3 regions of the Nonomuraea sp. NPDC049624 genome follow, and region 3 is predicted to be linked to each of the others. Evidence: riboswitches for the same ligand, from Rfam matches in the RefSeq annotation. Region 3 holds a riboswitch; each other region holds the start of a gene.
What was found. Region 3 has a riboswitch for cyclic di-AMP ahead of AB0J76_RS26375 (C40 family peptidase). Riboswitches for the same ligand answer to the same signal wherever they lie in the genome.
Positions count from the first base shown of each region.

Region 1: another riboswitch for cyclic di-AMP. It lies ahead of AB0J76_RS05550 (NlpC/P60 family protein); the one in region 3 lies ahead of AB0J76_RS26375 (C40 family peptidase).
Region 2: another riboswitch for cyclic di-AMP. It lies ahead of AB0J76_RS32055 (C40 family peptidase); the one in region 3 lies ahead of AB0J76_RS26375 (C40 family peptidase).

Region 1 covers NZ_JBFAOR010000001.1:1,054,644-1,064,673, reverse strand. Annotated here, with positions in the region: gene AB0J76_RS05575 (ATP-dependent Clp protease ATP-binding subunit) at 1-341, opposite strand, end outside; gene AB0J76_RS05570 (Lsr2 family protein) at 1,483-1,815, opposite strand; gene AB0J76_RS05565 (RDD family protein) at 2,341-2,829, opposite strand; gene AB0J76_RS05560 (RDD family protein) at 2,936-4,534, opposite strand; gene AB0J76_RS05555 (amino-acid N-acetyltransferase) at 4,620-5,189, opposite strand; cyclic di-AMP (ydaO/yuaA leader) riboswitch at 5,477-5,628, shown strand; gene AB0J76_RS05550 (NlpC/P60 family protein) at 5,635-6,678, shown strand; gene AB0J76_RS05545 (LuxR C-terminal-related transcriptional regulator) at 6,765-6,977, opposite strand; gene AB0J76_RS05540 (cytochrome P450) at 7,256-8,359, shown strand; gene AB0J76_RS05535 (helix-turn-helix domain-containing protein) at 8,349-8,747, opposite strand; gene AB0J76_RS05530 (NADP-dependent oxidoreductase) at 8,828-9,757, shown strand; gene lysX (bifunctional lysylphosphatidylglycerol synthetase/lysine--tRNA ligase LysX) at 9,805-10,030, opposite strand, start outside.
Region 2 covers NZ_JBFAOR010000008.1:220,800-230,829, reverse strand. Annotated here, with positions in the region: gene AB0J76_RS32075 (O-methyltransferase) at 50-697, shown strand; gene AB0J76_RS32070 (Uma2 family endonuclease) at 770-1,321, shown strand; gene AB0J76_RS32065 (branched-chain amino acid aminotransferase) at 1,341-2,438, opposite strand; gene AB0J76_RS32060 (3-isopropylmalate dehydrogenase) at 2,638-3,684, opposite strand; cyclic di-AMP (ydaO/yuaA leader) riboswitch at 3,784-3,944, shown strand; gene AB0J76_RS32055 (C40 family peptidase) at 3,975-4,547, shown strand; gene AB0J76_RS32050 (NAD(P)-dependent alcohol dehydrogenase) at 4,531-5,523, opposite strand; gene AB0J76_RS32045 (DUF2306 domain-containing protein) at 5,716-6,378, shown strand; gene AB0J76_RS32040 (response regulator transcription factor) at 6,351-7,052, opposite strand; gene AB0J76_RS32035 (histidine kinase) at 7,093-8,220, opposite strand; gene AB0J76_RS32030 (ROK family transcriptional regulator) at 8,331-9,548, opposite strand; gene AB0J76_RS32025 (sugar ABC transporter substrate-binding protein) at 9,649-10,030, shown strand, end outside.
Region 3 covers NZ_JBFAOR010000006.1:360,019-370,048, forward strand. Annotated here, with positions in the region: gene AB0J76_RS26345 (ABC transporter substrate-binding protein) at 1-282, shown strand, start outside; gene AB0J76_RS26350 (sugar ABC transporter permease) at 282-1,154, shown strand; gene AB0J76_RS26355 (carbohydrate ABC transporter permease) at 1,151-2,068, shown strand; gene AB0J76_RS26360 (glycosyltransferase family 4 protein) at 2,092-3,186, opposite strand; gene AB0J76_RS26365 (M48 family metallopeptidase) at 3,183-4,910, opposite strand; gene AB0J76_RS26370 (hypothetical protein) at 4,922-5,752, opposite strand; gene AB0J76_RS26375 (C40 family peptidase) at 5,887-6,369, opposite strand; cyclic di-AMP (ydaO/yuaA leader) riboswitch at 6,500-6,663, opposite strand; gene AB0J76_RS26380 (NlpC/P60 family protein) at 6,997-7,923, opposite strand; gene AB0J76_RS26385 (NYN domain-containing protein) at 8,056-9,378, opposite strand; gene AB0J76_RS26390 (phosphotransferase family protein) at 9,523-10,030, shown strand, end outside.

The DNA.
Region 1 (10,030 bases), on a different contig from region 3:
CGGATGAGCCCGAGCAGGATGTGCTCGGTGCCGATGTAGTTGTGACCCAGCTGCAAAGCCTCACGGAGCGACAGCTCGAGGACCTTCTTGGCCCGCGGGGTGAACGGAATGTGCCCCGACGGAGCCGACTGGCCCTGGCCGATGATCTCCTCGACCTGCTGACGCACACCCTCAAGGCTGATGCCGAGGCTCTCCAGAGCCTTGGCGGCTACGCCCTCACCTTCATGGATCAAACCAAGAAGAATGTGCTCAGTGCCGATGTAGTTGTGGTTGAGCATCCTGGCCTCTTCTTGGGCCAAGACGACAACACGCCTCGCTCGGTCGGTGAACCTCTCGAACATCTCGTCGCTCCTCACAGAGCGGTCAGTCAGGCCGGTAAATCCGGTCCCGTCATCCCGCATGCTAGCCCTGGCTCGGCGAACCGTGCCCACTGCCGCTGACACGCTCTATAGCAGAGACGTTCCCCGAGAGCAGGGCGTTCACCCTCTATCCAACTACTGTTCGGGGGTGACGTGTTCCCGATACGCCGCAAGCGAACGATGTTTAGGCGCTTCCCGGAAGCGCCTGGAATTCGACGCCCGCGGCCCAGGGCGGACCAACACGGATCGGCCGTCGGACGCCGGGGCGAAGCCGGCCCTGGGGTGCCCGCCGGCCACGCATCTCCGATGCCCGCGCCCGTATCTGTTACGTAATCATCGTATGTGCTGCTCCAAACCGCGTCCAAGCGCGGGCGCTACGCCCTGAGCACAACTCGCCACGCAACGCGCCCCGCGCCTATTCCCCATCGGGTCAGCCGGGTTACCGATCGCGGTGCGCAGGAGGGTCGTGCGACGGGACAATGTGCGGCACACGGGAGAGGCCACCGGTTTTCCATCGTGTCCCACCAGCCGCACGCCCGCGTTTTGCCGGTCGTCCGCGGCCGGCCCGCCGAGAAGCCCGAAGACGGGCGCGGAAGAGAAGCCCGAAGACGGGCCCGAAGAGAGGCTCGAAGACGGGCCCGAAGAGAGGCTCGAACAAGCCCCGACAAGCCCCGAGAACCCCGCACAAGACCGTAAGAAGGCGGAAGTGCCCGGTGACGGAAGAGGGCCTGCGGCGGCGCTCGGGAAGGGACCCGCTGCCCGAATGTGTGGCGGAGCGTCACCGCTTTGCGCATACGCCGCAGGAGCCGGGAAGGTGAACATTGCGGCGGGTGACGGCATTGGCGCGTTCCCGCCGCGGGCGACGAAGACGGACAGCGAGCCCGGCGGCCCGGGAATTGGCCCGGACGCAGGCCGCCAAGCCCGGCACGTTCCACTCACACGCGACGCCTTGTCCGGCGCCACAGGTGAGCAATACGCCCACATTTGGGCGGATTAGAAGATCAACAAGTGGTCGGGGGATTCACGCACTTCCCACAAAAACGATCATGCGCTTATGGCGCTCGCCGGGGTCCTAGGCGAACGGCATAAGCGCATGGTCAGGAGATGGCTCTCTTGACGAGGCTCAGTGAGCCGCTTCGTACTTCTCCACGACGGTGGAGGCGATCCTGCCGCGCTCGCTGACCGGCAGGCCGTGGGCCTTGGCCCACTGCCGGATCTCCGAGCTCTTCTCGCGGCTCATGGCGCGGTTGCCGCCGCGACCACGGCGACGGGCCGACACGGCTCCTGCCCTGCGGGCGTGCTGCACGAAAGGCGTGAGTGCGTCCCTCAGCTTCTTGGCGTTAACGTCGCTGAGGTCAATCTCATAGGAGGAGCCGTCAATAGCGAAGCTGACCGTCTCATTGGCCTCGCCCCCATCGAGGTCATCGATGAGAATCTCCTGGATCTGCTTGGCCATCTACGCAATCCTTTCCCGGAGCATTGTTTCATTCGCTCGCCCAAACATATACCCGGAAAGGCGCGGAGACAATTCAGCGCTACGGGGATTCGGCTGACTGGCAGATCAGTTCTGGTTCTCGGCCTGATCCTGGTGGTTTGCCCGTCGCCCGGCGACCTCCGATCGCAGCAACTTCACCGCGCCAAAGATGAAGGCGCCGCCGACCACGACCGGGGGGATGAGCGCTGACAATACGTCTGTAACGGCTTCCATTCGTCCTCGCCTCCAGGGCTAGCAGGGTTTCGGGGGCGCTAAATACGCATCCCGGCGCGACCTGCGGGACCTGCGGGAGCACGCCGGACGCTCATGACGCCTAGGTGACAACTCACCCGGAACCGACCATAGCCACACACAGTCGCCCTCAGGGAGCAGGGGCACCGACATCCGGCAACCCGGACGTCCCATAGCCTAATGCCAGTCTCTCCAGGCTCCTTACCGGATCAAGGGAAAATTTTGCGAAAAGGCATCTTCCCAGGTGCGGATGCCTCAACGAAGATCTTTTACCACCCGCGTTCCGGCCAGCCTGTCATGCGGCCCGCGCTCCAACGGCTTGTCGATCAGGATGAGCAACCCGACGCCGAACAGCAGCATTCCGGCCAGCAGATTGACCACCGGAATGCCCATCAGCATGACAGGCCCGGGATAGACCAGGGCCCGTTTCAGCAGGGCGCCACGCGGAAGGTCGTCCGGTGCCAGGCGAATCCTCATGATCGCCTGGCCGAAGGTCCGCCGGTGCAGGCAATGGGCCCGCCAGTCATAGGCCGCATAACACAGGCCGGCCAGGAACCAGGCCAAGAGCCCGGGCAGCCGCCCGTCGAACGCCTCCACCGTCCCGACAGTCCGGAAGACGCCCCACAGCGCGATGAACAGAATGTAATAGAAGACCCCGAAGACCAGCGCCTCAATGAAGCGGGCGGCGAGGCGTTCCCACCATTCCGCGGGCACGGCGCCCGGCCACGACGGTGTCCCGGCCATATCCCACCTCACGCGGTCGGCGGTCGTACCCCCCATTTTGGTACGCCCCGCACACACAAAACAGAGGCCGGCGGGAAGCCGGCCCCTGTTTTACGCTGACGCGGGATTACTTGATCTTCACGACCACCGTGCCCGCGAACTTGTCCGCGAACGTCTGCTGCAGCGGCTTGTCCCACAGCTGCGAGGCGCCGTTGACCGCGACGCACGCCCAGGCGAGCAGCGGGCCGAGGAACGGGATGACGCTCAGGATGTAGCCGCCCCAGGTGACGCCGGCGCGCTTGATCGCCAGGTCGGACGTGAGCCCGCCCGGAGGAAGGGCCTGGCCCACCGGCACGACCTTGATCCCCATGACCATCTTGCCGACCGTCTGGCCGTTCATCTTCGTCAGGAAGAACTCGTAGCAGACCCAGACGGCGGTCGTGACGATCGCCGACAGGATGCCGATGACGAATCCCGACAGGATGCCCGAGGTCGAGCCGGTCGCCGAGTCGTAACCGATCGCGAACAGGCCCAGGATCAGGCTGACCACGAAGTTCACGATGCCGAGGATGACACCGTCGATGATCCTCGCGACCAGACGCTGCCACCACTCCGCCAGAGGAGCCGGCGCGCCCGGGGGCTGCACGCCGACGGGCTGACCGTAGGGCTGGCCGTAGCCGGGCTGGCCGTAGGGCTGCGACTGCTGCTGCTGGCCGTATGCCTGGCCGTACTGCTGCTGGTCGCCGTACTGCTGGCCGTAACCCTGTTGCTGGTCGCCGTACTGCTGCTGGGCGTAGCCGCCCTGCTGGCCGTACTGGGCGTCCTGGCCGTAGCCCTGCTGCTGGCCGTAGTCGGGTTGCGACTGCTGGCCGTAGCCCTGCTGGCCGTACTGGGCCTCCTGGCCGTAACCCTGCTGGCCCGACGCGGCCTGCTGGCCGTAGCCGGGCTGGGCGTACTGCTGGCCGGAGGACTGCGGCTGCTGGCCGTAGCCCTGCTGGCCCGAGGCGGCCTGCTGGCCGTACTGGGCGTCCTGGCCGTAGCCCTGCTGCTGACCGTAGTCGGGCTGGGACTGCGGCTGCTGACCGTACTGGGGTTGCTGGCCGTAGCCCTGCTGCCCCGCGGCGGCCTGCTGGCCGTAGCCCTGCTGGCCGTACTGGGCGTCCTGGCCGTAACCCTGCTGACCCGGCGCGGCCTGCTGGCCGTAGCCGGGCTGGGCGTACTGCTGGCCCGAGGCGGGCTGCTGGCCGTAGCCCTGCTGGCCGTACTGGGCGTCCTGGCCGTAGCCGGGCTGCGTGTACTGCTGGCCGGAGGACTGCGGCTGCTGGCCGTAACCCTGCTGGCCCGAGCCGGCCTGCTGGCCGTACTGGGCCTCCTGGCCGTAGCCCGGCTGGGTGTACTGCTGGCCGGAGGACTGCGGCTGCTGGCCGTAACCCTGCTGGCCCGAGGCGGGCTGCTGGCCGTACTGGGGCTGCTGGCCGTACTGGGGCTGCTGGCCGTAGCCCTGCTGCTGGCCGTACTGCTGCTGTTGCTGGCCGTACTGCTGTTGCTGGCCATAGCCCTGTTGCTGCTGCTGACCATATGGGGGCTGGCCGAAGGCATCGTCCGCCCGGTAGCCGACCACAGTCACGTCCGGGTCGGGCTCACCGGGCCGACGGCCGTGGTGCTGCCCGTACTCGGGGTTCTCGCCGGAATCGTCCTGTGGGTACGGCGGCTGTCCGGTGCTCACCGTGTCACCTCGCTTCGAGTGCGCATGTGGCACGTGTCAGGACACATGCCTGTGCTGCCCAACGTATCGACATAGGTATCAACAATCACCTTTCCAAGTGGTCAAGGTCCGCGTCACCCGATGTCAGATGCAGCAGCATGCGGGTGTTGCCAAGGGTGTTCGGTTTGACGTGTTCCAGATCAAGGAACTCCGCCACACCCTCGTCGTACGAGGCCAGCAACTCGGCGTAGACCTCGGGTGAGACCGGGGTGCCCTGGATGGGGCGGAAACCGTGCCTCGCGAAGAAGTCGACCTCAAAAGTCAGACAGAATACACGCCGCAGCCCCAGATCCTTCGCCTGCCGGACGAGTGCCGAGACGATCCGCCGCCCCACGCCCAGCCCCCGGCACGCGGGATCGACGGCCACCGTACGGACCTCGGCGAGGTCCTCCCACAGCACGTGGAGCGCGCCGCAGCCGACGACCTCCCCGTCCCGCTCGGCCACCCAGAACTCCTGGACGTCCTCGTACAGCGTGACCGTGGCCTTCTCCAGGAGCCGCGGACCCGCGCCCGCGTAGGTGTCCACGAGACGCCTGATCGCACGCACGTCGGGCGTGCGGGCACGCCTGACCACGACCGCGGTCTCGGGGACTGCCACTTCGGCCACCTGCTCCATGGCTCTCCAGGGTACAGATCTCATTACGGCTCGGCCCTAAATCCCACGTCTCGGGCATCTCATCACATCCCGTGGTCGAGCGAACACGAGCCGACTTGGAGCTTTCCTCCAGACCTCAGCGCCCCGAATGCTGGACAAAAGGTGCAGAAGCCCGCTTCCGTACGGCTACCCACGAGATCACCTTGTGACCCTTCAGTTGTGAAACCTCTACAGACTCGGCAGTTCCGGTTGAGCGTGAACCCGGAGTGCATTAGTGTCCAGCGACGATGTTCTCCGCGTAATGCGCGCGGAAAGACACGCCCAATTCCCGCAAGGGAAGCCGGGGAACCAACGGCGGCGAGCAGCCAGCGCCGCCACTTGGGGTGAATCCGACCATCTCGGTAGGGCTGCTCCGGCCCGAACCCGTCAGCTAACCCGGCCGGCGTCGATGAGAGGAGCTCGGTTGGTGAAGCGGACGCTCGACCGCTCGGGGAAGACGGGGGGCAGGCACGCCCGCCCCCAGGAACAGGCCAGGCGCGCACGCCGCCTCGGCGTCATCGGCGTCACCGTCGCCGCGATGCTGTTCGCCGTCCCCGTCGGTTCCGCCGCCGCCGACCCGAAGCCGTCGCTCTCCGAGCTCTCCGACCAGGTGGAGAAGCTGCACGAAGAGATCGAGACGCTGGCCGAGCAGTACAACGAGCAGCGCGAACGGCTGAAGGCCGCGCAGAAGGCCAACGACTCCGCCCAGAAGATCCTGGCCACCAGCGAGTCCGACCTGGCCGCCAGGCGCGCCAGGGCCTCGCTGCTCGCCCAGAACGCCTACATCACCGGCGGCCTGGACAAGGCCCTGGCCTTCGCCCAGTCCGGCGACCCCGAGACCTTCCTCGACCGGGCCGCGACCACGTACGCGCTCGAACAGCAGCAGGGCGAGGAGGTCAACCAGCTCGCCAAGGCCATGGAGGCCGCCGAGCGGGCCAGGGCCGGCGCGAAGACCCGCATCGCCGAGGTCCAGAAGATCGTCACCGATCTGGAGGCCAAGCGCTCGAAGATCACCAAGCTGGTCACCAAGGTGGAGAGCAACCTCTACCGGCGGGCCATGGGCGAGGCCGGCCGTCCCGGCACCCGGGCCGTACGCGTCAACCTGCCGGTCATCGGCGACGGCAAGGCGGCCCAGGCCGTCAAGTGGGCCCTCACCCAGCAGCTCAAGCCGTACGTGTGGGGCGCCGAAGGGCCGCGCTCCTACGACTGCTCCGGCCTGGTGATGGCCGCCTACCAGCGTGTGGGCATCTCGCTCCCCCACTACACCGGCGACCAGTGGACGGCCGGCACGCACGTCAGCCGTGACCAGCTGCGCCCCGGCGACCTGGTGTTCTTCTACAGCGACCTGCACCACGTCGGCATCTACATCGGCGGCGGCATGATGGTCCACGCCCCGCGCACGGGTGACGTCGTGCGGGTCGCCCCGATCGGCGGGCGGCCGTTCGCCGGCGGCGTGCGCATCGCGGACTGACCGGCGCCCCACACCGCCCCAGCGCCACACCGCCCAGCCCCACTTCATCCAGCGCCACTTCGCCCAGCGCCGCCAGATGAGCGCCGCTAGATGAGCTGGCGGCGCGCCGCCCATGCCACGGCCTCGATCGCCGTGGCCACGCCGATGCGGTCGCAGATGCCCCTCAGCCTGCGCCGTACGGTCCGTCCGCTGATGTCCAGCCGCCTGCCGACCCGATCGACGGTCACCCCCCTGGCCAGTTCGGCCAGTAACGCCAAATCCGCGTGGCTCAGCTCAACGCCTTCTGTGAGCACATCCACCGGGAGCCCTCCCCCCAACAGCAGAACTCGGACCTTTCAGGCGAAGCAAAGCCGCTCGTCTCGGTGAAGGTAAACGCATCGCGGAAAGGTCGTCAAGCGCGACAATCGGCGCCCTTGACCAGTGCTATTGACATGATCACTTATATGTGACGTACTCCGCATATGTCGGCACGCCGTGATCAGCTATGAACGGTCCAAACGATCAATTCGGCGGCCCGGTTCCACCTCCGATGAGCGCCACCGACGTGCTGGGTTTTGATCCCTCGGATCCGCAATTTGTGCGCGATCCGTACGTCCGATATCGCGAGCTGCGAGCCGCCGGGCCGATCTTCAGAACGCGCGGCGGGCTGCTCGTCGTGACCACGTACGAGTTGTGCGCGGCCGTGCTGCGCGACCCCGGGTTCGGTCACGGAACGTCCCCGCCCGCGCAGGAAGAGGCAGGTCAGCCCGGCAGGTCGTTCCTGCTCATGGACCCGCCCGATCACACCCGGTTGCGTGCTCTGGTCAGCCGCGCGTTCACGCCGCGCATGGTGGCCCGCCTCAGGCCGCGGATCGAGGCGATCACCGCCGACCTGATCGGACGGCTGCCGGAGGAGGCGGAGCTGATTTCCGGCTTCGCGTACCCGCTGCCGGTGATGGTGATCAGCGAGATGCTCGGGGTGCCGCCGGAGGACCACGACCGCTTCCGCGGGTGGAGCGAGGCCCTTGCCCGCGGACTTGACCCGATGCTGACAGACGCCCTCATGTCGGAAACAGAGCGTTCCAGGAACGAGTTCCGCGACTACTTCCGCCGCCTGATCGCGCGGCGGCGCGAGCATCCCGGGGAGGACCTCCTGAGCGCCCTCGCCCACGTCGAGGAGCTCACCGAGGCCGAGTTGCTGGCGACCTGCGTGCTGCTGCTCGTGGCCGGCCACGAGACCACCGTCAACCTCATCGCGAACGGCGTGCTGAACCTGCTGCGGCACGGCCTGCTGCACCGCGCCGCCGAGCGGCCGAGGGAGGTGGTCGAGGAGGTGCTGCGCTTCGATCCGCCGGTCCAGCTCACCTCCAGGATCGCGCTGGAGGACCGGGAACTGGGCGGCACGCCGGTGCCCGCGGGCACCGGCGTGCTCGTGCCGATCGGCGCGGCCAACCGCGACCCGGCCGCGTTCGCCGATCCGGACCGGTTCGACCCCGGCCGCGAGCCCGGCCGGCATCTGGCCTTCGGGCTCGGCCTGCACTTCTGCCTGGGGGCGACGCTGGCCAGGATGGAGGGCGAGATCGCGCTGTCGGCGCTGGCCGCGGCGGCGCCGAAGATGGAGGCCGCCGATCCGGAGCCGCCGTACAAGGAGAACGTGGTGCTGCGCGGGCTGGCCCGGCTGCCGGTGCGGCTCAGGCGGTAGCGTCGTAGCGTTCCCTGGCGGCCTCGACGTCCTCGATGTGCTCCTCGGCCCACGCCTTGATGGCGATGACCAGCGGCATCAGGCTCTCGCCCAGCGGGGTGAGCGCGTAGTCGACGCGCACCGGCACCTGCGGCGTGACGCGGCGCGCCACCAGGCCGTCGCGCTCCAGGCCGCGCAGCGTCTGGGTGAGCATCTTCTGGCTGACCCCCGCGATGTGCCTGGCCAGGTCGCTGTAGCGACGCTCGCCGCCGGCCAGCGCGCTGAGCACCAGCGTGACCCATTTGTCGCTGAGCCGGTCGAGCAGCTTGCGTGAAGGGCATTCGGCGAAGTAGGCGTCGAAGGCCAGTCTCGCCTGGTCACGCCGCTGCGCCGCCGTCGTGGTCGCCATCGTCTCACTCCTCGCCGTGTGTTACGCACTTCCAGGTGCCTACTTACTGAAAGAGAGTAACTCTTCCTAGGGTCGTCGGCATGACGAACATGCGTGCACTCATCGGCGGCTCCGGCGCTCCCCGGCTGGTGTCCGCGCCGCTGCCGACGGCGGGGCCCGGCCAGGTGCGGGTCAAGGTGGCCGCGGCCGGGGTCAACCCCTTCGACCTGGCCGTGGCGTCCGGGGCCCTGGCCTCGTACGGGCTGGCCAGGAAGCTGGACTCGTACGGGATCGGCTTCGACGCCGCGGGGACCGTCGACCAGGTGGGCCCGGGGGCCTCCTTCAGCGTGGGAGAGGAGGTCGTGGGGCTCTGCGCGCGGCTGGAGCTGCCGTACAAGGCGCAGGCCGAGTACGTCGTGCTGGACGCCCCGGCGGTGGCCCGCGCCCCGCGCGGCGTGAGCCCCGTCCACGCGGCCACGCTGCCGCTGAACGGGCTCACCGCCTGGCAGGCGCTCGACCGGACCGGCGTCGGGCCGGGCGGCACGCTGCTGGTCACGGGGGCGGCGGGGGCCGTCGGAGGCTACCTGGTGGAGCTGGCCGCCGTGCGCGGCGTCAGGGTGGTGGCCGCCGCCGGCGCCGCGGACGAGGAGCTGGTACGCGGCTTCGGGGCGGAATGGTTCGTCCCCCGCGAGGAGGACCTGGCCGAGGCCGTACGGGCGCGGGTGCCCGGTGGTGTGGACGCCGTCGTGGACGCGGCCGTGCTGGGCCTGCCCGCGCTCGACGCCGTACGGGACGGCGGAGCGTTCGTGGCGCTCGCGTCGGGGGTCGCGCCGGTGCCGCTGCGCGGCACGGACGTGGCCACCGTGCTGTTCCGCTCGGACGCCCGGCAGCTCGCGGAGCTGGTGCGCCTGGTCGAGGCCGGACGGCTGACGCTGCGGGTGGCCGGGACGTACCCGCTGGAGAAGGCCGCCGACGCCCATGTCCGCCTGGCCGAGGGCGGCCTGCGCGGACGGCTGGTGCTGGTGCCCTGACCGCTGGGTCCGGCGCCCCACGCCTGCGCGGGGCGCCGGACGGCGGCTCAGTGGGTGGGCTTGACCAGCGGGAACAGGATGGTCTCGCGGATGTTCTTGCCGGTGAAGGCCATGATCATGCGGTCGATTCCGGCGCCCATGCCACCCGTGGGCGGCATCGCGTACTCGAGGGCCTGCAGGAAGTCCTCGTCGAGCTGCATCGCCTCAAGGTCGCCGCCCGCGGCCAGCAGCGACTGCTCGACCAGGCGGTGACGCTGGTCGATCGGGTCGTTG
Region 2 (10,030 bases), on a different contig from region 3:
TTGGTACCTGATGACGATGAGAGAACGCTGTGAGGGGAGAATGACCTTCATGAAGGCGAACCTCCTCGACCCCGCGGTGGGCCGGTACATCCTCGACCACTCCACCCCGCCCGACCCCCTGCTCGACGAGCTGGCGCGGGAGACCGCCGAGGCGACGGGCGACGCCGCCAGGATGCAGATCTCCGCCGACCAGGGCCGGTTCCTCACCATGCTGACCCAGCTCACGGCCCCGGCCGTGGCGGTCGAGGTGGGCACGTTCACCGGCTACTCGTCGGTGTGCATCGCGCGGGGGTTGTCCGGCGGGCGGCTGCACTGCTTCGACGTGAGCGAGGAGTGGACGTCGATCGCCCGGCGCTACTGGGAGCGGGCCGGCGTGACCGACCGCGTCTCGCTGACGCTCGGGCCCGCCCTGGAGACGCTGGCCGCGTTCGACGAGCCGATCGACCTGGCCTTCCTCGACGCCGACAAGGGCAACTACCCCGGTTACTACGAGTTGCTGGTCGAGCGGCTGCGGCCGGGCGGCCTGCTGCTGGCCGACAACACGCTGCGCAGCGGGCACGTGGCCGACCCGGCGCACTCGGAGACGACGACGGTGCAGATCCGCGAGTTTAACGACCTGGTGATCGAGGACCCGCGGGTGAGCGTGGTCATGCTGCCGGTCGCCGACGGGATCACGATGATCAGGAAGAACCACTAGATCGCGGGACGCCGCCGCCGTTACTCTGAGTGATCCTTCGGAAACCCCCCGGCGAAGCATGAGGACGGCGGCATGGTCAGGCCCCTGGAAGAGCGCTACCGCACCGTGCGCGAGCTGTTCCCCGAGTTCCGCATCGAGACGGTCCAGGGCAGGATCGTGGTGAACGAGCCGGGCACCTGGCAGCACAACACGATCCTGTCCCGGACGTTGTTCCAGCTCGCCACCGCGGCGGCGGTCCGGGGCTGGGAGATCTGGCCGAACATCACCGTCTACCTGGGCCCCGGCCACGACCTCTACGTGCCCGACCTGGCCGTGGTCCCGCCCCGGCCGCGTCTGCACGAGGAGCACGCCGTCCACGGCGCCTCGACGATCCTGCTCGTGGACGTCGTCTCGGTGGCCACGACGTACGACGTGCACTTCGTCAAGACGGGCGGTTACGCGCGCGGCGGGGTGCCGCTCTACCTGGTGATCGACCCGTTCCAGCGGCTGGTGACGCTGTTCGGCGGGCCGGGCGGGCGGCGCTACCGCAGCGAGAACGTCGTCTCCCTGGGCGAGCCGGTGTTCCTGCCCGACCCGTGGAACCTCCACGTCGACACCGCGGCCCTGACGGAGGCCGGCGCCTGAACGCCGGCCGTCCGCGCGTCTAGCCGATCTTGTGGATCCAGTTGCGGGTGTCGGGGCGGGCGCCGTACTGGATGCCGACGAGCTCCTCGCGCACCCGCATCGTCACCGGGCCGGGGGTGCCGTCGGCGATGGTCCAGGCGCGGTCGTCGCCCCTGACCGACCCCACCGGCGTGACCACGGCGGCGGTGCCGCACGCGAACACCTCGGTCAGCTCGCCGGAGGCGCAGGCGGACTCCCACTCGTCCACCGAGACCAGCCGCTCCTCGGCCTCCAGGCCGAGGTCGCCGGCCATCTCCAGGATCGACTCCCGGGTGATGCCGGGCAGCAGGGTGCCGGTGAGCGCCGGGGTGACGAGCTTGTTGCCGAAGACGAAGAACAGGTTCATCCCGCCCATCTCCTCGACGTACTCGTGCTTGTGGGCGTCGAGCCAGACGACCTGGTCGCAGCCGTTGTCGACGGCCTGGCGCTGGGCGACGAAGGCGGCGGCGTAGTTGCCGCCGCACTTGGCGAAGCCGGTGCCGCCGGGCGCGGCGCGCGTGTACTCGGTGGACAGCCAGACCGAGACGGGCTTGATGCCGCCGCTGAAGTACGAGGCCGCCGGCGAGGCGATCACCATGTACTTGTAGGTCTTCGACGGATAGTTGACGCCGAGCCCGGCCTGCGTGGCGAACATGAACGGGCGCAGGTAGAGGCTGTGGCCCTCGGTGGTCGGCACCCACTCCTTGTCGGCCGAGACCAGCAGCTCCAGCGACTCGACGAACGCCTCCTCCGGCAGTTCGGGCATGGCCATGCGCTCGGCCGAGCGGTTGAAGCGGGCGGCGTTCGCGTACGGGCGGAAGGTCGCGATCGAACCGGAGATCTGCCGGTACGCCTTCAGGCCCTCGAACAGCTCCTGCGCATAGTGGAAGACCGAGGTCGCGGGGTCGAGCGAGAGCGGCCCGTACGGCATGAGCCTGGCGTCGTGCCAGCCCTCGCCGTCGGTGTAGTCGATCGAGATCATGTGGTCGGTGAAGACCTGCCCGAACCCGGGGTTCGCCAGTACCTGCTCCCGCTCGGCCGCGGTGCGAGCGTGGTCGGAATGCTGCACGTCGAAGCTGAGCTTCTGAGCGATGGTCATGACGACGGTCCTTCTCTCTACGAATCTGCGACTCGAAAGCTGATTCTGGTAGCTACTGCCCGCGAGCAGTATTCGTACTTCCTAGTGTCTCGCGATTTGGGATGGCAAGAGGCACTTGGGGGGTTCAATCCCGAAGAACGCGAAAAAGCGCCTGGCAGTCCGCGTTCGGACCGCCAGGCGCGTGCGGGGCTAGGCGGTCCTAGCCGGCTACTCGCGCGGCGATGTCGTCGCCGATCTCGCTGGTCGTGCGGCCGGCGCGGCCGGTCACCCGCTCGGCGATGTCGGCGGCCACGGCCTGCTCGACCTTGGCGGCCTCGGCGTGCAGGCCGAGGTGGTCGAGGAGCATGCCCACGGACAGGATGGTGGCGGTCGGGTCGGCCTTGCCCTGACCGGCGATGTCGGGCGCGCTGCCGTGCACCGGCTCGAACATGCTCGGCGAGGTGCGCTCGGGGTTGATGTTGCCGCTGGCCGCCAGGCCGATGCCGCCGGCGATCGCGGCGCCGAGGTCGGTGATGATGTCGCCGAACAGGTTGTCGGTGACGATCACGTCGAAGCGCTCGGGCTGGGTGACGAAGAACATCGAGGCCGCGTCGATGTGGCTGTAGTCGGTGGTGACGTCGGGGAACTCCGCGGCCACGCGGTTGACCGTGCGCTGCCACAGGTCGCCGGCGAAGGTGAGCACGTTCGTCTTGTGGACGAGCGTGAGCTTCTTGCGAGGCCGCGACTGAGCCTTCTGGAAGGCGTAACGCACGACGCGCTCGACGCCGTGGGCGGTGTTCAGCGACTCCTGGGTGGCGATCTCGTGCGGCGTGCCGCGGCGCATGACGCCGCCGGTGCCCGCGTAGAGGCCCTCGGTGCCCTCGCGGACGACGACCATGTCGATGTGCTCGGCGGTGGCGCCGGCCAGCGCGGTCTCGACGCCGGGGAACAGCTTGACCGGCCGCAGGTTGACGTAGTGGTCGAACTCGAACCGGAGCTTGAGCAGCAGGTCGCGCTCCAGGATGCCGGGCGGCACGCTGGGGTCGCCCACGGCGCCGAGCAGGATCGCGTCGTAGCCGCGCAGCTCTTCGAGCACCGCGTCGGGCAGCGTCTCGCCCGTGCGGTGGTAGCGGGCTGCGCCCAGGTCGTAGTGGGTGGGCTCGATCTTCGTGCCCACGGCCTCCAGGACCTTGAGCCCTTCGGCTACGACCTCGGCGCCGATGCCATCCCCGGGGATGACGGCCAGGCGGATGTTACGCGACTCCATGGGCGGTACCTTACCGGCTCGTCTCGGCTGACGAACACATCATCTCAACAACCGGACAATCCGTTTTGGGGGGATTGCGACCTTTTGACCGTTTCGTTAGAGTCCGACGAGCCTAATCCACGCAGCCGCTGCGTGGAGCCGGGGACCCATCTTTCCCCCCGGGGCGAATCGGCTGCGCCTCTCCCCCGAGAGCGTCGCCGTAGGGCTACTTCCAGGCCCGAGCCCGTCAGCTAACCCGGTCGGCCACGTGGAAGGACAGTCCCCTGTCTAGCATCGCCATCTTTTTGGCGGTGGCAGCGGGCGCCGCAGGTCTCGCGCCTGCCGCCCCCGCGGCTCCCGCCGCTCCGGCCGCTCCGGCCGCCCCCGCCCCCTCCGTCACCCTCACCGGCCCCCAGGTGAAACAGGTCCAGGAACGGCACGTGCCGAAACCGGCCTGGAAGGTCGCCCTCGAATACGCCATGGACAAGCGCGGCACCCCGTACGTGTGGGGCGGCGCCAGCGAACGGGGCTACGACTGCTCGGGCCTCATGCTCCGGGCCTACGAGGACGCCGGCATCGAGCTCCCCAGAACCGCCGCGGAGCAGTACGGCGCCTTCTCCAGGAAGATCTCCTGGAAGGACCTCAAACCAGGCGACCTGGTGTTCTTCAGCGGCCTCGGCCACGTCGGCATGATCTCCAAACCCGGCTACATGGTCCACTCCCCCCACACCGGCGACGTGGTGAAGGAGGAACGCCTGTCGCAGTGGCGCAGGCAGGCCTTCGTCGGCGCGGTACGCCCCGACCCCAAGGGCGTCAAGCGCTGGGCCGACTACAAGCAGCTCCAGAAGGCCCCCGCCCCCGCCATGCTCACCGCGACCCTGTGACGACGACCTTCCCCGGGGCGTGCCCCTCCTCCTGGTAGCGGACGGCCGCCGGGAGCTCGCCGAAGGGGAAGGTCCTGTCGATGACCGGGGTGACCGCGCCCCGCTCGATCAGCCCGGTCAGCGTCAGCAGGTTCGCCCTGTTGCTCCCGCAGCGGACGACGTCCGCCCTGACGATCCGCTGCGGGACGAAGGGCCCCGACGCGAGCGCGGCGAACATGTGGCCGGCCGGCTGCACCCAGCGGCCGGCCGGCCCGCCGACCAGCACGTACGTGCCCTTCCTGGTCAGCACCCGGCGGCAGTCCGCGAGCCGGCGACCGCCCGCCACGTCGAGCAGCAGGTCGAAGCGCCGGCCCGAGGCCGCGAAGTCCTCCTTGGTGTGGTCGATGACGTCGTCCGCGCCGAGCGAGCGCACCAGGTCCGCGTTCCGCCCGCTGCACACGCCCGTGACGTGCGCCCCCAGCGCCTTGGCGAGCTGCACGGCGAACGTGCCCACGCCGCCGGACGCGCCGTTGACCAGCACCTTCTGGCCCGGCTGGAGGCGTCCCTCGTCGCGCAGCGCGATCAGCGCGGTGTTGGCCGCCATCGGCACCGCCGCCGCCTGCTCGAACGACAGTCCCGCCGGTTTGGGCGCCACCTCGCCCTGCCGCAGGCAGACGTACTCGCCGAAGCCGCCCCCCAGCGACATGGCGTACACCTCGTCGCCGGGACGGAACAGCGTGACGTCCTTGCCGGCCGCCTCGACCTCCCCCGCCACGTCGGCCCCGAGGACGGCGATACGCGGCCGGCGCAGCCCGACCCCGCCGCCCATGATCCGGGCCAGGTACGGCTGCCCCCGCATGAAGTGCCAGTCGTAGGGCTGCACGGACGTGGCCCGCACCCGGACCAGCACCTCGTCGTCGCGCGGCACGGGCCGCTCGACGTCGGTCAGGACGAGCTGGTCGGGCGAGCCGAACGAGCGCAGGACGTACGCCTTCATCGTTTTCTCCCTCGTGCCGCTGATGTGCCGCTGATGTGCCGCCAGTGTGGGCGTGACCTGCGCGGACGCTCAACGGTCGAAAGGCGACGGCTCGATGGCCGAAAGTACGACCGCCCGCCCGCCGATGGTGCGAACCGGGACGGGCCGTCCGCGCGATGACCGGGCACGGGCGCGGGCGGCACGCTCTCAGGCATGAGATGGATCGCACCCGCCGGGCTGCTCGCGCTCAGCGTCGTCCCGCTGGTCGCCGGCGCACTCCGGCTGACCGAACTGGCCGCCGGCGCCCCGGTCACGGCGGACAACGCGCGTTTCTTCGCCATGCCCGTGCCGGTGCTGCTGCACATCCCGGCTTCGCTGGCGTTCTGCGTCCTCGGCACGTTCCAGTTCCAGGCCCGGTTCCGGGCCGGGCGACCGGGGTGGCACCGCGCGGCCGGGCGGGTGCTGGTGGCGTGCGGGCTGGTCGCGGCGCTGTCGGGGTTGTGGCTGACGCTCTTCTCCGACCTTCCCGCCGGCGACGGGACGCTGCTGGCCGCCTTCCGCCTGCTGTTCGGGACGGGCATGGCCGTCTGCCTCCTGCTCGGCCTGGCCGCGATCCGGCGGCGTGACGTGGCCCGGCATCGCGCCTGGATGACCCGCGGGTACGCGATCGGGCTCGGCGCGGGCACGCAGGCGTTCACCCTGGCGTTCGGCGCTGCCGCCTTCGGGCCGCCCGGCGAGCTCGGGCGGGCCCTGCTCGTCGGCGCGGGCTGGGTGATCAACCTGGCGGTGGCCGAGTGGGCCGTCCACAGAGCCCGCAGAGGTCGCAGAGGTCGCAGAGGTCGCGGAGATCAGGTGCGTACGCGGTCGGTCTCGTAGGCCCACATGGCGATCTCGACGCGGTTGCGCACGCCGAGCTTGGTCATCAGGCTCGCGACGTGGCTCTTGACCGTGCTGAGCGAGATGTGCAGCTCGCGGGCGATCTCGCTGTTGGTCCGGCCGCGGGCCACGGCGCGCAGGATCTCCTCCTCGCGGCCGGTGAGCGCCTCGACCGGCTGCGCGGGCGCCTCCGTGCGCCCGGCTCCGGCGAACGCGGCAAGCAGGCGCGCGGTCACGCTCGGGGCGATGAGCGCCTCGCCGCCGGCCGCCGCGGTCACCGCCTGGGCGAGCAGCGCCGGGCCGGCGTCCTTGAGCAGGAAACCCCTGGCCCCGGCGCGCAGGGCGGCGTAGACGTACTCGTCGAGGTCGAACGTGGTGATCACGACGACCGCCATGGGGTCGGCGACGTCGGGCCCGGCCAGCTCGCGGGTGGCCGCGATGCCGTCGAGGCCGGGCATGCGGATGTCGAACAGGCACACGTCGGGGCGCAGGCGGCGGGCCAGCTCGACGGCCCGCCTGCCGTTCCCGGCCTCGCCGACGACCTCGATGCCGGGCTGGGCGTCGAGGATCATCCTGAGCCCGGTGCGGGCGATCTCCTGGTCGTCGGCGACCAGCACCCGGATGGCCGCCGCCCCCTCCGGGCCACTTCCCGCAGCCTCCGGCCGCTTGCTCACGCCGCCTCCTCACGCACGCGCGCGGCCTCCCGCCGGGCGTTCATGCGGTCTCTTTCGGCAGGACGGCGGTGACCGTCCAGCCGCGGTTGGGGTTGGGGCCCGCCTCGCAGGTGCCGCCGAGCAGGGCGGCGCGTTCGATCATGCCGATCAGGCCGTAGCCGGGGGCGGCGACCCCGCCGGCGCGGTCGCCGTCGTCGCTCACGGTCAGGCGTACGGCGGCGTCGTCGGCGGTGACCCGGACGGTGATGTGGGTGGCGTGGCGAGCGTGCCGCCGGGCGTTGGTGATCGACTCCTGGGCGATGCGGTAGAGCGCCGCGCCGGCCGAGGGCGGCAGGTCGCCGAGCCCGTCCGCGATCTCCACCTCGACGGCCGGGCCGACGCGCGGGCGTCCGGCGAGCCGCCGCAGGTCGTCGAGGTGGCGGCCCGGGGTCAGCTCCGCCGGCTCGTTCCTGCGCAGCACCCGGACCATGGCCCGCATCTCGGCGAGCGTGCGCGACGCCTCGGCCTCGATCACCCGCAGCGCGTCGGTGGCCGCGCCCGGCTCGGAGGCGGCGGTGGCCAGGCCCGCCTGGGCGCGGATGGCCATGGCCGAGACGTGGTGGGCGACGGTGTCGTGCAGGTCGCGGGCGAGCTGTTCGCGTTCGAGCAGTTTGACCTGATCGAGCTCGCGCAGCCGCGCGCCGGCCCGGTAGCGGAAGGCGCTGCCCAGCCCGACGGTCGCGACCAGCACGCCGAGCGCCGGGACGACGTCGCCGGGCGCCATCCGTCCGGAGGCCAGCGACAGGCCGACCGCGACCAGCCCGGCCGCCATCCCGATCACGGCCTCGCGTCCCGAACCCCACCGGAACAGCGCGTAGAGCACGATCGTGACGAACGCCAGCGTGTACGTCTCCACCGGCTGGCCACCGGTCAGCAGCGGGGCCACGGTGGTGGCGCCGAAGACGAGCGCGACCATGAGCAGCGGCCTGGTCCTGCGCCACAGCAGCGTGGGGATCAGCGCGACCGTGACGGCCGTCGAGATCACCGGCCACCGCAGGTCGGGCCGGAACACGCCCTCGATCACCGCGGCCGGCACGAGCGCCGCGACGAGCGCCCAGTCGCGCCACACCCGCACCGGCGGGCCGGGAGGACGAGGCTCGCGCCACACGGAACGAAGGAGGCCGGCCACCTCCTCATCGTAAGTCCCCCGCATCGCCCCAAACCCCCCAAAGGTGCTCCAGGCTGGGTGTCGGGACCCCAGGGCGCGGAGCCACCGGCCCTGCGGGGGCGGGGCTGGGGTCAGTGTTTGCGGGCGTCGAAGATGAGGTCCCAGGCGCGGGCCTTGGCGTGGGCGACCGCGCCCAGCAGCACGCCGCTGTCGCCCAGCGCGCTGGCCACCACCCGCGGGCGCAACGGCCCGAGCTCGGCGATGCGCCGCTCCACGGACGCGCCCAGCAGGTCGAGGTTGCGCCCCACTCCCCCGCTCAGCACGATCACCTCCGGATCGAGCACGGCGGCCACGGCCACCAGCAGCCCGCCGATGCGGCGGCCCTCGGCCTCCACCACCGACCTGGCCGCCTCGTTCCCCTCGGCGGCGGCGGCGAAGACCTCCCTCGCCGTCTCCAGCTCCAGCCCGGCCGCCCGCGCGGCGCGCACCACACCGGGCGCGGAGGTGGCCGCCTCGGTGGCCCCGTGCGTGAAGGGGTCGCCGTCGTGCGCGAGGAAATCGGCATCCTGCGCGAAAGGGGCGGCGGGCGGGACGGAGGCGGGAGGGTCCTCGGCAGCCGGGATGTAGGAGACCTCGCCCGCCGCCCCCCGCGCCCCGACGTACAGCTCGCCGTTGATCACGATGCCCATGCCGACGCCGGTGCCGATGGACACCAGGGCGAAGTTGGCCTTGCCCCGCCCGGCCCCGTGGACGTGCTCGCCGACGGCGGCCAGGTTGATGTCGTTCTCGATGACGAGGTCGACGCCCAGGGCGGCGTGCAACCGGTCGGCCAGGTCAGGCGGGCCGGGCAGGTTGGGGGCGAAGTCGAGGCCGCCGCGCACGGGGTCGTACACGCCGGGCGAGCCCACCACCGCGCAGGTGATCGAGCGCCACTCGACCTCGGCCTCGCGGGCCGCCGCCCGGGCCAGCTCGCCGACCAGCACGGCCAGCTCGGCGGAGGTGCGGGCCGTGTTGCGGCCGTCGGTACGCCCGGCGAACGTGCCGCGCAGGTCGGCCACGGCGACCCTGATCCAGTCGCGGCCGATGTCGATGCCGGCGACGTGGGTGGAGGCGGCGTTCACGTCGTAGAGCGAGGAGACCGGGCCGGGCCGCCCGGAGACCTCGCCCACCAGGTGGACCAGGCCGTCCTCGGCCAGCCCCGCCAGGGCGGCCGAGACCGTGGGCTTGGACAGGCCGGTGCTCTTGGCCAGGTCGGCGCGCGAGGCGGGGCCGTGCTCGTGCAGCTGGTCGAGCAGACGGCGCTCGTTGAGCACCCGCAGCAGCCGTGGATTCGCCAGGTCGCGTCGCATGTCCGGCCTCCCTCCGAGGTGCACTCTAGCCAACACGCCTGATAGTAAACTACCTTTCTTACCAAGCGGGGGCGGGCATCTTCTGAGAGGACGAAGTGCGATGCACCGAGCTTGGCGACTCATCCCCGCAGCGGCGGTCCTGCTGGCCGCCGCCTGCGGGAACAGCAGCACCACCACCGGCACGACGGCCACTCAGGCCGGCGGGCCGCGGCAGGGCGGGACGATCGCCCTGTTCCTGCCCGAATCCAAGACCACCCGGTACGAAGCCTTCGACCGCCCCCTCTTCGAGGCCAAGGTCAAGGCGTTGTGCCCCGCCTGCAAGGTGATCTACGGCAACGCCGAGCAGGACGCGGCCAAACAACAACAACAGGTCGAGGCTGCGCTCACCCAGGACGCCGACGTGCTCGTCCTGGACGCCGTGGACGCCAACGCGGTCGCGCCCCTGGTCAACCAGGCCAGGCAGAAGAAGGTCCCGGTGGTCG
Region 3 (10,030 bases):
CTGGCCAAGGGCTCGTCCCAGAACGAGGCGACCAGGCTGGACCCGGGCACGCTGGCCTCCAGCTCCAAGGCCGACACCAGCGGCTACAGCGCCCTGCAGAAGCGCGGCGCCGAACTGGTCTCCCAGGCCACCCACCTGGCGCAGTTCCTCGACCGCGACACCCGGCCGGACTTCGCCTCCACCGTGATGATCCCGTCCCTGCAGGCGTTCGTCGGCGCGCCGGACGAGATCGACTCCCTGCTGGCGGGCATCGAGAAGCAGAAGGCCAACATCTTCCGCTGATGACCGTCAAAACCCGTCGCTACTCCGCCCGGGACGTGACCGTGCTGGTCATCGGGCTGGGGATGGCCGTCATCGTCAACGTGGGCCTCATCTGGGGGCCCGCGCTGGCCTCCGTCGCGCTGTCCGGCACCGACTGGAACGGCATCGGGCCGATCGAGTGGGTGGGCGGGCGCAACTACCACGACCTGGCCACCGCGTACCCGCCGTTCTGGTCGGCGGTGCGCAACAACGTGTTGTGGCTGGGCTTCCTGGGGCTGGTCGCGACGCCGTTCGGGCTGTTCTGCGCGGTGCTGCTGGACCGGCGGCTGCGCTGGTCGCGGGTCTACCAGAGCGCGCTCTACCTGCCGGTCGTGTTGTCGCTGGCCGTGGTGGGCTTCATCGCCCAGCTCGTCTACTCCTCCGACTACGGCGTGCTGAACGCGGTCACCGGCCTGACCGTGGACTGGCTGGGCGACCGGTCGATCAACATCTGGGTCGTGATGGTCGCGGCCGGCTGGCGGCACGTCGGCTACGTCATGATCATCTACCTGGCCGGGCTCAAGGCCGTGGACCCGGCGCTGAAGGAGGCCGCCGCCATCGACGGCGCCACCGAGGCGCAGGCCTTCTTCCGCGTGGTGTTCCCGACGCTGCGGCCGGTCAACGTGATCGTGCTGGTCATCACCGTGATCGAGGCGCTGCGCGCGTTCGACGTCGTCTACGCCGTCAACAAGGGCAGGAACGGCCTGGAGCTGCTGTCGGTGCTGGTCACCGAGAACATCGTGGGCGAGGCCGGCCGCATCGGCTTCGGCTCGGCCATCGCCGTGATCCTGCTGGTCATCTCGCTGGGGTTCATCGTCACGTACCTGTCGCAGTTGTTCAAGGAGGAGCGATGACGCTCACCGCGCCCGCCGCCGCTCCCCCGGCGCAAGGCCGGCGGCCGCCCGCGCGCCGGCCCGTGCGGCCGCTGCGCGTCCTGCTGCACGCCTTCCTCGCGCTGGTCGCGCTGGGCTGGGTGCTGCCGCTGGCCCTGTCGGTCTACGCCTCGCTGCGGCCGTACGAGGAGACGGCCCGGCTGGGCTACCTGTCGGTGCCCGAGCACCTCACGCTCGGCTACTACGCCGAGGCGTGGAGCCAGGCCGAGCTGCCCCGCTACTACCTGAACACGCTGATCATCGTCGTCCCCGGGGTGCTGGTCACGCTGTTGCTGGCCTCGTTCACGGCGTTCGCCGTCGCGCGGGTGCGCGTCCCGGGGCGCAAGGCGCTGCTGATCGTGTTCACCGCCGGGAACCTGATGCCGCCGCAGGTGCTCATCACCCCGCTCTACACCCTCTACACGCTGGTGCCGCTGCCCGCCTGGCTGTCGGACTCCCAGTCGCTCTACGACTCCTACCTCGGGCTGATCCTCATCCACGTGGCGTTCCAGTTCGGCTTCTGCGTCTTCGTCATCGCGAACTTCATGCGGACGATCCCGGAGGAGATCACCGAGGCGGCGCTCGTGGACGGCGCGAGCGTGTGGAAGCGCTACTGGCGGCTCACCCTGCCGCTGTGCAGGCCGGTGCTGGCGGCGCTGGCCACCCTGGAGTTCACCTGGATGTACAACGACTTCCTGTGGGCGCTGGTGCTGATGTCCTCGGGCGACAAACTGCCGGTGACCTCGGCGCTGAACAACCTGCGCGGCCAGTTCTTCACCGACTACAACCTGCTGGCGGCCGGGTCCCTGCTGGTGGCGCTGCCCACGCTGGTCGTCTTCCAGCTCCTGCACAAGCAGTTCGTCGCCGGGCTCACGCTGGGCTCGACCAAGGGCTAGGTGTTCTGGTCCCATGAGGTCGATCAGGAGGGGCGGAGCAGGGCGTGGAAGCGGGTGGCGACCTGCTCCCACGTCCACTCGCGGGTGATCCAGTCGCGGCCGCGGGCGCCCATCTTGCGCGCCCGCGCGGGGTCGGAGAGCAGGTCGACGACGGCCTGGGCGACGTCCGCGACGTCCGAGCCGTCCACGACCAGGCCCGTCTCCCCGGGCCGGACGGCGTCCGGCGCGCCGCCGGAGTCGCCCGCGACCACCGGCAGGCCGGTCGCCGAAGCCTCCAGGAAGACGATCCCGAGGCCCTCGACGTCCACGCCGTTGAAGCGGGTGCGGCAGGGCATCGCGAAGACGTCGGCCGCCGCGTAGTAGCCGGGCAGGCTCGCGGCGGGGACCGTGCCGGTGAACCTGATCGACTCGTGCCCGCCCGCCAGGCGCTCCAGCCGCGACCGGTACGGGCCGCCGCCCACCAGCAGCAGCACCGCGTCCGGCACCGCGCGCAGCACCCTGGGCCAGGCCCGGATGAGCTGGTCCTGGCCCTTGCGCGGGACCAGCCGGGACACGCAGGCCACCACCGACCGGCCGTCGAGGCCCAGCTCCGCCTTGGCGGCCCCCGGGTGGAACTGCTCGACGTCCACGCCGGGCGCGAGGCGTACGAGCTTGTGCGGGGGGATCGCCGCGGCCAGGCGCTGCCGCGTGTAGTCGCCCAGGTAGGTCACCACGTCGGCGTGCGCGCCGATCCTGCGCAGCACCGAGCGGAAGCCCGGCGCGCCCGCCCACGACGCCTCGTGGCCGTGGGTGAGCATCACCACCCGCCGCGCGCCCGCCGCGCGCAGGCGGGGGGCGAGCAGGCCGAGCGGCGCGGCCGCGCCGAAGACGACGGTCTCGGCGCGGTGCTCGGCCACCAGCCCGGCCGCCCTGCGCGCGACGGCCGGAGTGGGCAGCATCAGCCGCGTCGGGTGCCGGACGACCCGGTACGGCTGACGCCGGTCGAACTCCTCGCATCCCGGCCAGGCGGGGGCGTAGACGGCCACGCCCGGCGTGCGGAGCGCGAGTCCGTGCACGAACGACTGGATGCCGCCCGGCCTGGGCGGGAAGTCGTTCGTCACGAAGACCACGTCGGTCACGGTTCGGGGACGCCGTTCAGTCTCGCCCACGAGCGGGCCAGGGCGATGCGCTCGGGGCTGGAGGGATGGGAGGCATAGAGCACATATTCCACCGCATCCGGCGACAAGTCGGAAATGTTGGTTATGGCGAGGCGTTTCTGCATCGCGACGAACGTGGCCGGATCCCTGGTGAGGTCGAGGGCGTGCACGTCGGCCCGCGCCTCCACGTGCCGCGTGATCAGGTTCTGGGCCGGGTCGGAGACCAGCGAGGCCAGCGTCATCAGCCCCATGAGCACGCCGATGGCGCGCGGGTCGGCCACCGAGGCGATCCCCGTACGCCGCCGCAGCGGCCCGACCAGCAGGAACAGGCCGATCGCGCCGAAGGCGGCCAGCAGGCCGCCGAGCAGCGTGCCGCCGAGCACGTCGGCGTGCTTGGCGTGGCCCAGCTCGTGCGCGACCACCAGCTCGACCTCCGACTCCGGCGCCTTGAGCAGCGTGTCGTACACGACGATCCGGCGGGTGGCCCCGAAGCCCGACACGTACGCGTTGAGCGCCGTGGTGCGCCGCGAGGCGTCGGCGACCAGCACGTCCTCGACCGGGACGCCGTCCCGCTCGGCCATGGCCAGCAGCTCCGACCGCAACGAGCCCTGCGGCATGGAGGTGAAGTCGTTGAACAGCGGCTCGAACACCACCGGATAGACGTACGACACGCCCAGGGTGAGCGCGAAGGCGCCCACGGCGGCCGGGATCCACCAGCGGCGCACCCTGCGCGCCAGCGCCACGAGGGCCAGCAGCATGACGGCCGTCAGCAGCACGCTGACGCCGGTGTTCTTGAGCCGGTCGGCGGTCCAGCCCGCCCAGTCCTGGGTGGACAGGCCGTAGTCGCGCAGGATCGTCTCGAACCACATGCCGAGCGGCCACCTCAGCACCTCGGTGATCGCGGTGAGCACCACCACACCGAGGAGCACCCGCACCCACCACGGGCCCCTGAGCACGCCGAGCACCTTGGCCGCGAACGGTGTCAGGACCAGCAGCCCGGCGAACAGGACCGTGAGGCCGAGCGAGATGTAGCCGGGCAGGGTCGTGGCCGCGTCGAACGCCTGCGCCCTGGCGATCTGGGCGGCGCTGAAGTCGCGGGCGGGGTCGGGGGCGACGGCGGGCGCGCCCGCCGCCAGGACCCGCCAGGGGGTGGTGAACGCGGCCACCGCCAGGATCACGCCGCCGACCAGGACCAGGGCGGCGCCGGCCGCGCGCCTGGAGCGGGATTCCGCGCGTTGGCGTTCGCGGGCGATCAGGTGCTCCGCCGTTCCCGTCAGCTTGCCGGTTCCCGGACGGGGGTCGGCGTCCTCGGTGAGGGGGACGGCGGGGTCGTCCGTGCCCTCGGCGGCCTGCGCGGGGGCCGAGGCGTCGGCGGCGGGGGCGCCGGCGCGGGTCGCGTGGGGGCGGTCGTCGGGGGTGGGGGGCTGGGGGTGACGGGGGTCCTCGGTGTCGGGGTCGGCGTCCGCGTCGGGGCGGGCGTCCGGGCGGGCGTCCGGATCGTCCGGGTCGTCGGGGTGTCCCGGGGATTCGGGGGGCTCGTTGGTGCCGGACGGCTCCTGCGGCGCACCGTCGCCGGGCCGGTCTCCGCCGTCGTCCCTGATGGCCACACCTCCGCCGTGCGCCGCCGTGCCGGGCTCGTCGGCCACTCCGGCGACCGCTCCGGCGGGCTCGTCCCCTTCCCGGGGCGGGTCGTTCCGCTCGCTCATCTGCCTCCCCTTCACGCGAGCTGCTCTCGTACGTACTCGCGCCACCGTGCCGCCAGCGTCTCGGCGGTGAGCCCCACGGAGGCGAGCGCCTGATCGACGCCGGCCACGCGGGCATCACGGTAGAGCCGTACCAGGGTCCCGTCACCGAACCGGTCTGCGAGGAAGCGACACGCCATCCAGGCCTCCTGGTACGCCCGCGCGAGCCGTCCGGGGTCGGCCGCCGTGGGGGCGAAAGTCGCAGGTCCGGGCAACTCGCTCGGCAGCCGGCCGGCCCGTACGTCGGCGGCCAGTTCGGCGGCGGCCGTCCCGACGGGTAGCCCGGCGTCGCGGTAGGCCACGTAGTCGGCGAACCCCTCGTAGAGCCAGACGGGCAGCCGGTCGGTGCCCGCGGCGACGTGGGTGAGCTCATGGGTGAGGACGACGTCGCGTCCCGTGGGGGTGAGCCGGGCGAAGGAGCCGGGCACGACGATCACCCTGGCGCCGTCGGCCACCGCGGCCAGCCCGTCCAGCGGGCCCGTGCCCGCCAGCCCGGCCGCCTCCGCGTCGGAGTCCGGCACGACGACCAGCGCGCGTACCGGCCGGCCGAGCACCGCGGACACCCGCGCTCCGGCGAGGTCCGCGCGGCGGGCCAGATCGGCGAGCACGCCGGGGTCGGCGCGATGCCCCACCACCACGGACCGTGCGCCGCGGGCCACCTGACCGCCGTCGCTCCACAGACCGCGCGCCCCGGCGGGCAGGACGGCGGCGGGCGGCGCGTCGGCGACCACGAGAACCGCCGCCAGCAGCAGGACCGAGAGGAGCAGGCGCGGACCGCGGAGGGACGGACGCACCTGCGAGGACACGGCCCGATGCTAGTAGGCCCACGCCCCTCCCGGCCCCTTCACGAGACCGGCCCCTTACGAGACCAGCCCTTCACGGGCCCGGGCATGCGACAGGCCCCGGCCCGGACCGGGGAGGGTCCGGGCGGGGCCCGTTGTCACGCGCCGGGACGCACCGCGCCGACGAACGACGACTTCCGCCATCCGCCCAGTTTGTCGATGCGCACCCGTTCGCCGGTCCGCGGCGAATGGACCATCTTGCCGTGGCCGACGTACATGCCGACGTGGCCCAGCCCGTTGAAGAACATCAGGTCACCCGGCTTGAGATTGCGCCAGGAGACCTTCCGCTTGATGCGGGCGAACTGGCTGTTCGTCACGCGCGGGAGTCGTACTCCGGCCTTCTTCCAGGCGTACTGGACGAGTCCGGAGCAGTCGAACGCACCAGGGCCCGTGGCCCCGTACCGGTACGGGTCGCCGACCTGATGCTTGGCGACGGCGACGGCCCTGCGGGCCCTCGACGCCTGCCGCGCGGCCTTCGCCGACTTCGCGGACCTGACGGTCTTCGCCGACTTGGCCGACTTCGCAGTGGCCGCCTTGGCGGTGCTGGACACCGCGGTGAGCCTGACGGCCGATTCGCTCACCGTCTGCGCCCCGGCCGGTACGGCATGGAGAACCGCACCTCCGGCCGTCACGGTCATCGTGAGTGCGACGCCCCTCAGGGCGAGACGGGACAGACGGGGGTTATGCAGGGAGGTAGACAGGATTTCTCCTTGTGTCTTCCACGAACGCCTACCGGGTTAGCTGACGGATTCGGGCCTGGAAGTCGCCCTACGGCGCGATGGCGCGCCGATTCACCCCTGATCCCGGGGGATTACGGGATCTTTGGGTCCCCGGCTCCGTGCCTCCTGGCTGCACGGACTCGGCAGGTCGCCACCCGATGTTGTGCCTGAACGGGGATATCGGCGGCGACCGCTGGATTTCTCTCTGGTCCGCATCGGGGGTTCCGATGTCGATCCGCGGTGCGCATGGCTTGCTGACCGCGACGCCAGAAACTACGCCGAGGGGTCAAGATTTGGCAAAGGGAGACACAGCCTGTAAAGATCAGATAAGGGTGGGAGTCAAGGGTGAAACCGCTGCTGGAACCGAGGGTTCCGTTACAGTTTTGTGACCCTTCTCACACTTCCCGGCACACCTGATTGTCAGGGCGCTTTCGCCCCCTTTGTCCCATTCGCCCCAGGGGTCACGCACACCGGTCGGGCGGGGCCGAGTCAGGGGCGGATGGCTCCGACGAGGGGGCGGCCGTAGTCGGCGAGGCGGACGACCTTGACGACGTCACCCGTCTGCGGCGCGTGGACGATCTTGCCGCCGCCCGCGTAGATGCTGACGTGCCCGAGCCCCTCGCTGAAGATCAGGTCCCCCGGCTGGAGGTCTTTGAGGTCCACCTTGCGGCTGGCGCCCCAGGCCCACTGCTGCCAGGTCGTACGCGGCAGCGAGACGCCGGCGGCGCGCCAGGCGGCCTGGGTCAGCCCTGAGCAGTCGTAGCCGCGCGGGCCCGTGCCGCCGAAGATGTACGGCTTGCCGACCTGGGCGAAGGCGAAGTTGAGTACGGCGGCCGCGCTGCCCGAGGCGGGACCGGTGTACTTGATGCCGGTGCTGTTGGGGTTGCCCGGGTTGTAGGCCCCCAGCTTGTCCAGGAGCTTCTTCTGCTGGCCGACCAGCTTCAGCACCTCGGCCCGCTCCTTCTGGACGGCGTCCCGCTCCTTGTCGGCGTCGGCCAGCGCGGTCTCGGCGTTGTCGCGCTCGGCCTTGAGACCCTTGTTCTCCCGGTCGAACGCGGCCAGCTTCTCCAGCCGCTCGCGCGAGAGCTGCCCGGCCATGGCCAGCCCGGCCAGCAGGTTCTCGGGGTCGTTGACGCCGACCATGCCGGGCAGGGAGGTGACGTCCCCGCCCAGCTTGTACGAGTCCACCGCCACCTTGATGATCTCGGCGCGGAGGTCGGCGACCGTCTGCAGCTTCTGCTTGTAGCGGTCGTTCAGCCTGGTGTAGGCGTCCTTGGCCTTCTTGTAGTTCTCGGTCGCCGTGTTGTACCGGTCGACGACCTTGTCGGCCTTGTCGTTGAGCTTGTCCAGCTTGGCCTTGGCCTGTTTGAGAGTGGGCTTGGGATCAGCGAGCGCCGCACCCATCGGAACCGTCATCAGTCCGATCGCGAGACCCGCGGCCACCGCCACCCGGCCAAACCTCACAGCGTCGCCTCCCAGGGATTACACCTGGGGCGAAATAGTACAGAAGTGGCGGGTGGCGTCTCGCCAATAGTGCTAATTCGTAACTTATGCGCGGCCCAACCGGCGCAGCAGCAGACCGGACGGAACCGGTCTGGCACCCATCCGGCGTACGGACTCGGCCACCTCGCGGTCGGAGGAGACGACGGCGATGGCCCGGCCGGGCGGCTCGGCCCGGACGAGCTGGCGGATGAGGTCGTCGGCGATCTCCCCCGGCGCGCTGAAGAGCACCCGCACCCCGCGCGGCGCCACCACCTGCACCGGCGCGTTGAGCTCGGCGCCGTCGAAGACCACCGTCACCTCGACGCGGGTCTGGGCGACCAGCCCGCCGAGGCCGGTCATCAGCCGGTTGCGCTGGTCGGCGAGGGTGAGCGTGCCGTAGCCGGTCTTCGTGACGTTGTAGCCGTCGATGATCAGGTGCACCTGCGGCAGCGCCAGGAGCTGGTCGAGGAGCTGCGGGTCGTCGTCGGCCAGGGCCCGCGCGGGCACGCCGCGCACCCCGGGACGCTCGCCGGTGCTGGCCGCGACCGAGTCGGCGGGCCTGCTGATCGTGGTGGGCAGCGCCAGCTCCCTGCGCAGCCCGGCCGAGGCGTCCTGGAGGGCGTCGAGCAGCACCCTGATGCGGGCGTCCTCGATGCTGCGGCCCTCGCGGGCGGCCCGGCGGGAGGCTTCGAGCTGCCTCTCCACGTCGGCCAGGCGCTCGCGCAGGCGGCGCAGCTCGGCCTCGCCCGCGTTGCCGGCGGTGGAGGCGGCGTGCCGGGCGTCGTCGGCGGCCTGTTCCATCTCCTCGGCCCTGCGGGTGGCGGCCTTGGCCCGCTCGCGGGCGTCGTGGAGCTTGCGCCGCAGGTCGGAGTTCTCGGCGCGGGCCGCCTTGATCTGCTCGCGCAGCCGGTCGGCCTCCTCCTTGGCGGCGCTCTTCTGGGCGGCGAGCTGCTCGCGCAGCCGCGTCACGGCCTCCTCGCGCTCGGACCCCTCGGCCGCCACGGCGGACTGCTCCAGGTCGGCGCGGGCGGTTTCGATCATCTCCGCCCAGCCGGGCGGTCTGGTGAGATAGGCTGCGGCAGCCACCAGCACGGGGTCGGCGGCGGGCGGCACACTGCCCTCGGCCAGCGCGGCGACCAGCTCGGGCCACCCGGCGGCGACGGACTCGGCGACCAGTTCGCGGAACTTCTTGTCGTTCTCCAGCTGCGCGGCGATCGGCGCGCTGCCCAGCTTGGCGCGCTTGCGCGGGTCGAACTTGGCGATGCCGCGCAGCGGCGGCGGCACGGAGACGGCGGGCATCGTGCCGAGGACCTGCGCGGCCAGGTCGACGACGTTGAGGCGCACCTGCTCGGGAAGCGGGCGAGACAGGCCTTCACCCGCTGAACTCATCCCACTTGTCCCTTCGTGACATGCCCTTTCAGACAAGGGTACGGCTCTTGCGTACCTGACCGTAACGGTCCCTTGAACCTAGACAAGCGCTTGGTAGGGGGTATACGACTGAGCCGGGGCAGCGGTCCGGCGCGGAGGTGAGCGGTGACGGAACAGATGCGCACGTCCACGCGTGACCTGGAGGAACTGCGCGAGCGGGCGTCCCGCTGGCTGCGCGGCCGGGTCGGCGGGGACGCCACGGTGTCGGAGCTGTCGCGGCCCTCCGGCAACGGCATGTCGAGCGAGACGCTGTTCTTCACCGCCACCTGGGCCGCCGGGACCCGGCGGTGCGTGGCCAGGCTCGCACCTGCGGCGGAAGCCGTCCCGGTGTTCCCCTCCTACGATCTGCGGGCCCAGTTCGAGGTCATGCGGCTGGCCAGGGAGAAAGCTGGGATCCCAGCGCCCAGGCCGCTCTGGTTCGAGCCCGACCCCGCGCCGCTCGGGACGCCGTTCTTCGTCATGGAGCGGGCCGAGGGCGACGTGCCGCCGGACGTCATGCCGTACACGTTCGGGGGCTGGCTGCACGACGCCTCCCCCGGCGACCGGCGGCGGCTGCAGGACGCGAGCGTCGGGCTGATGGCGGCGCTGCACGGGACGCCGTACACCGGACCGG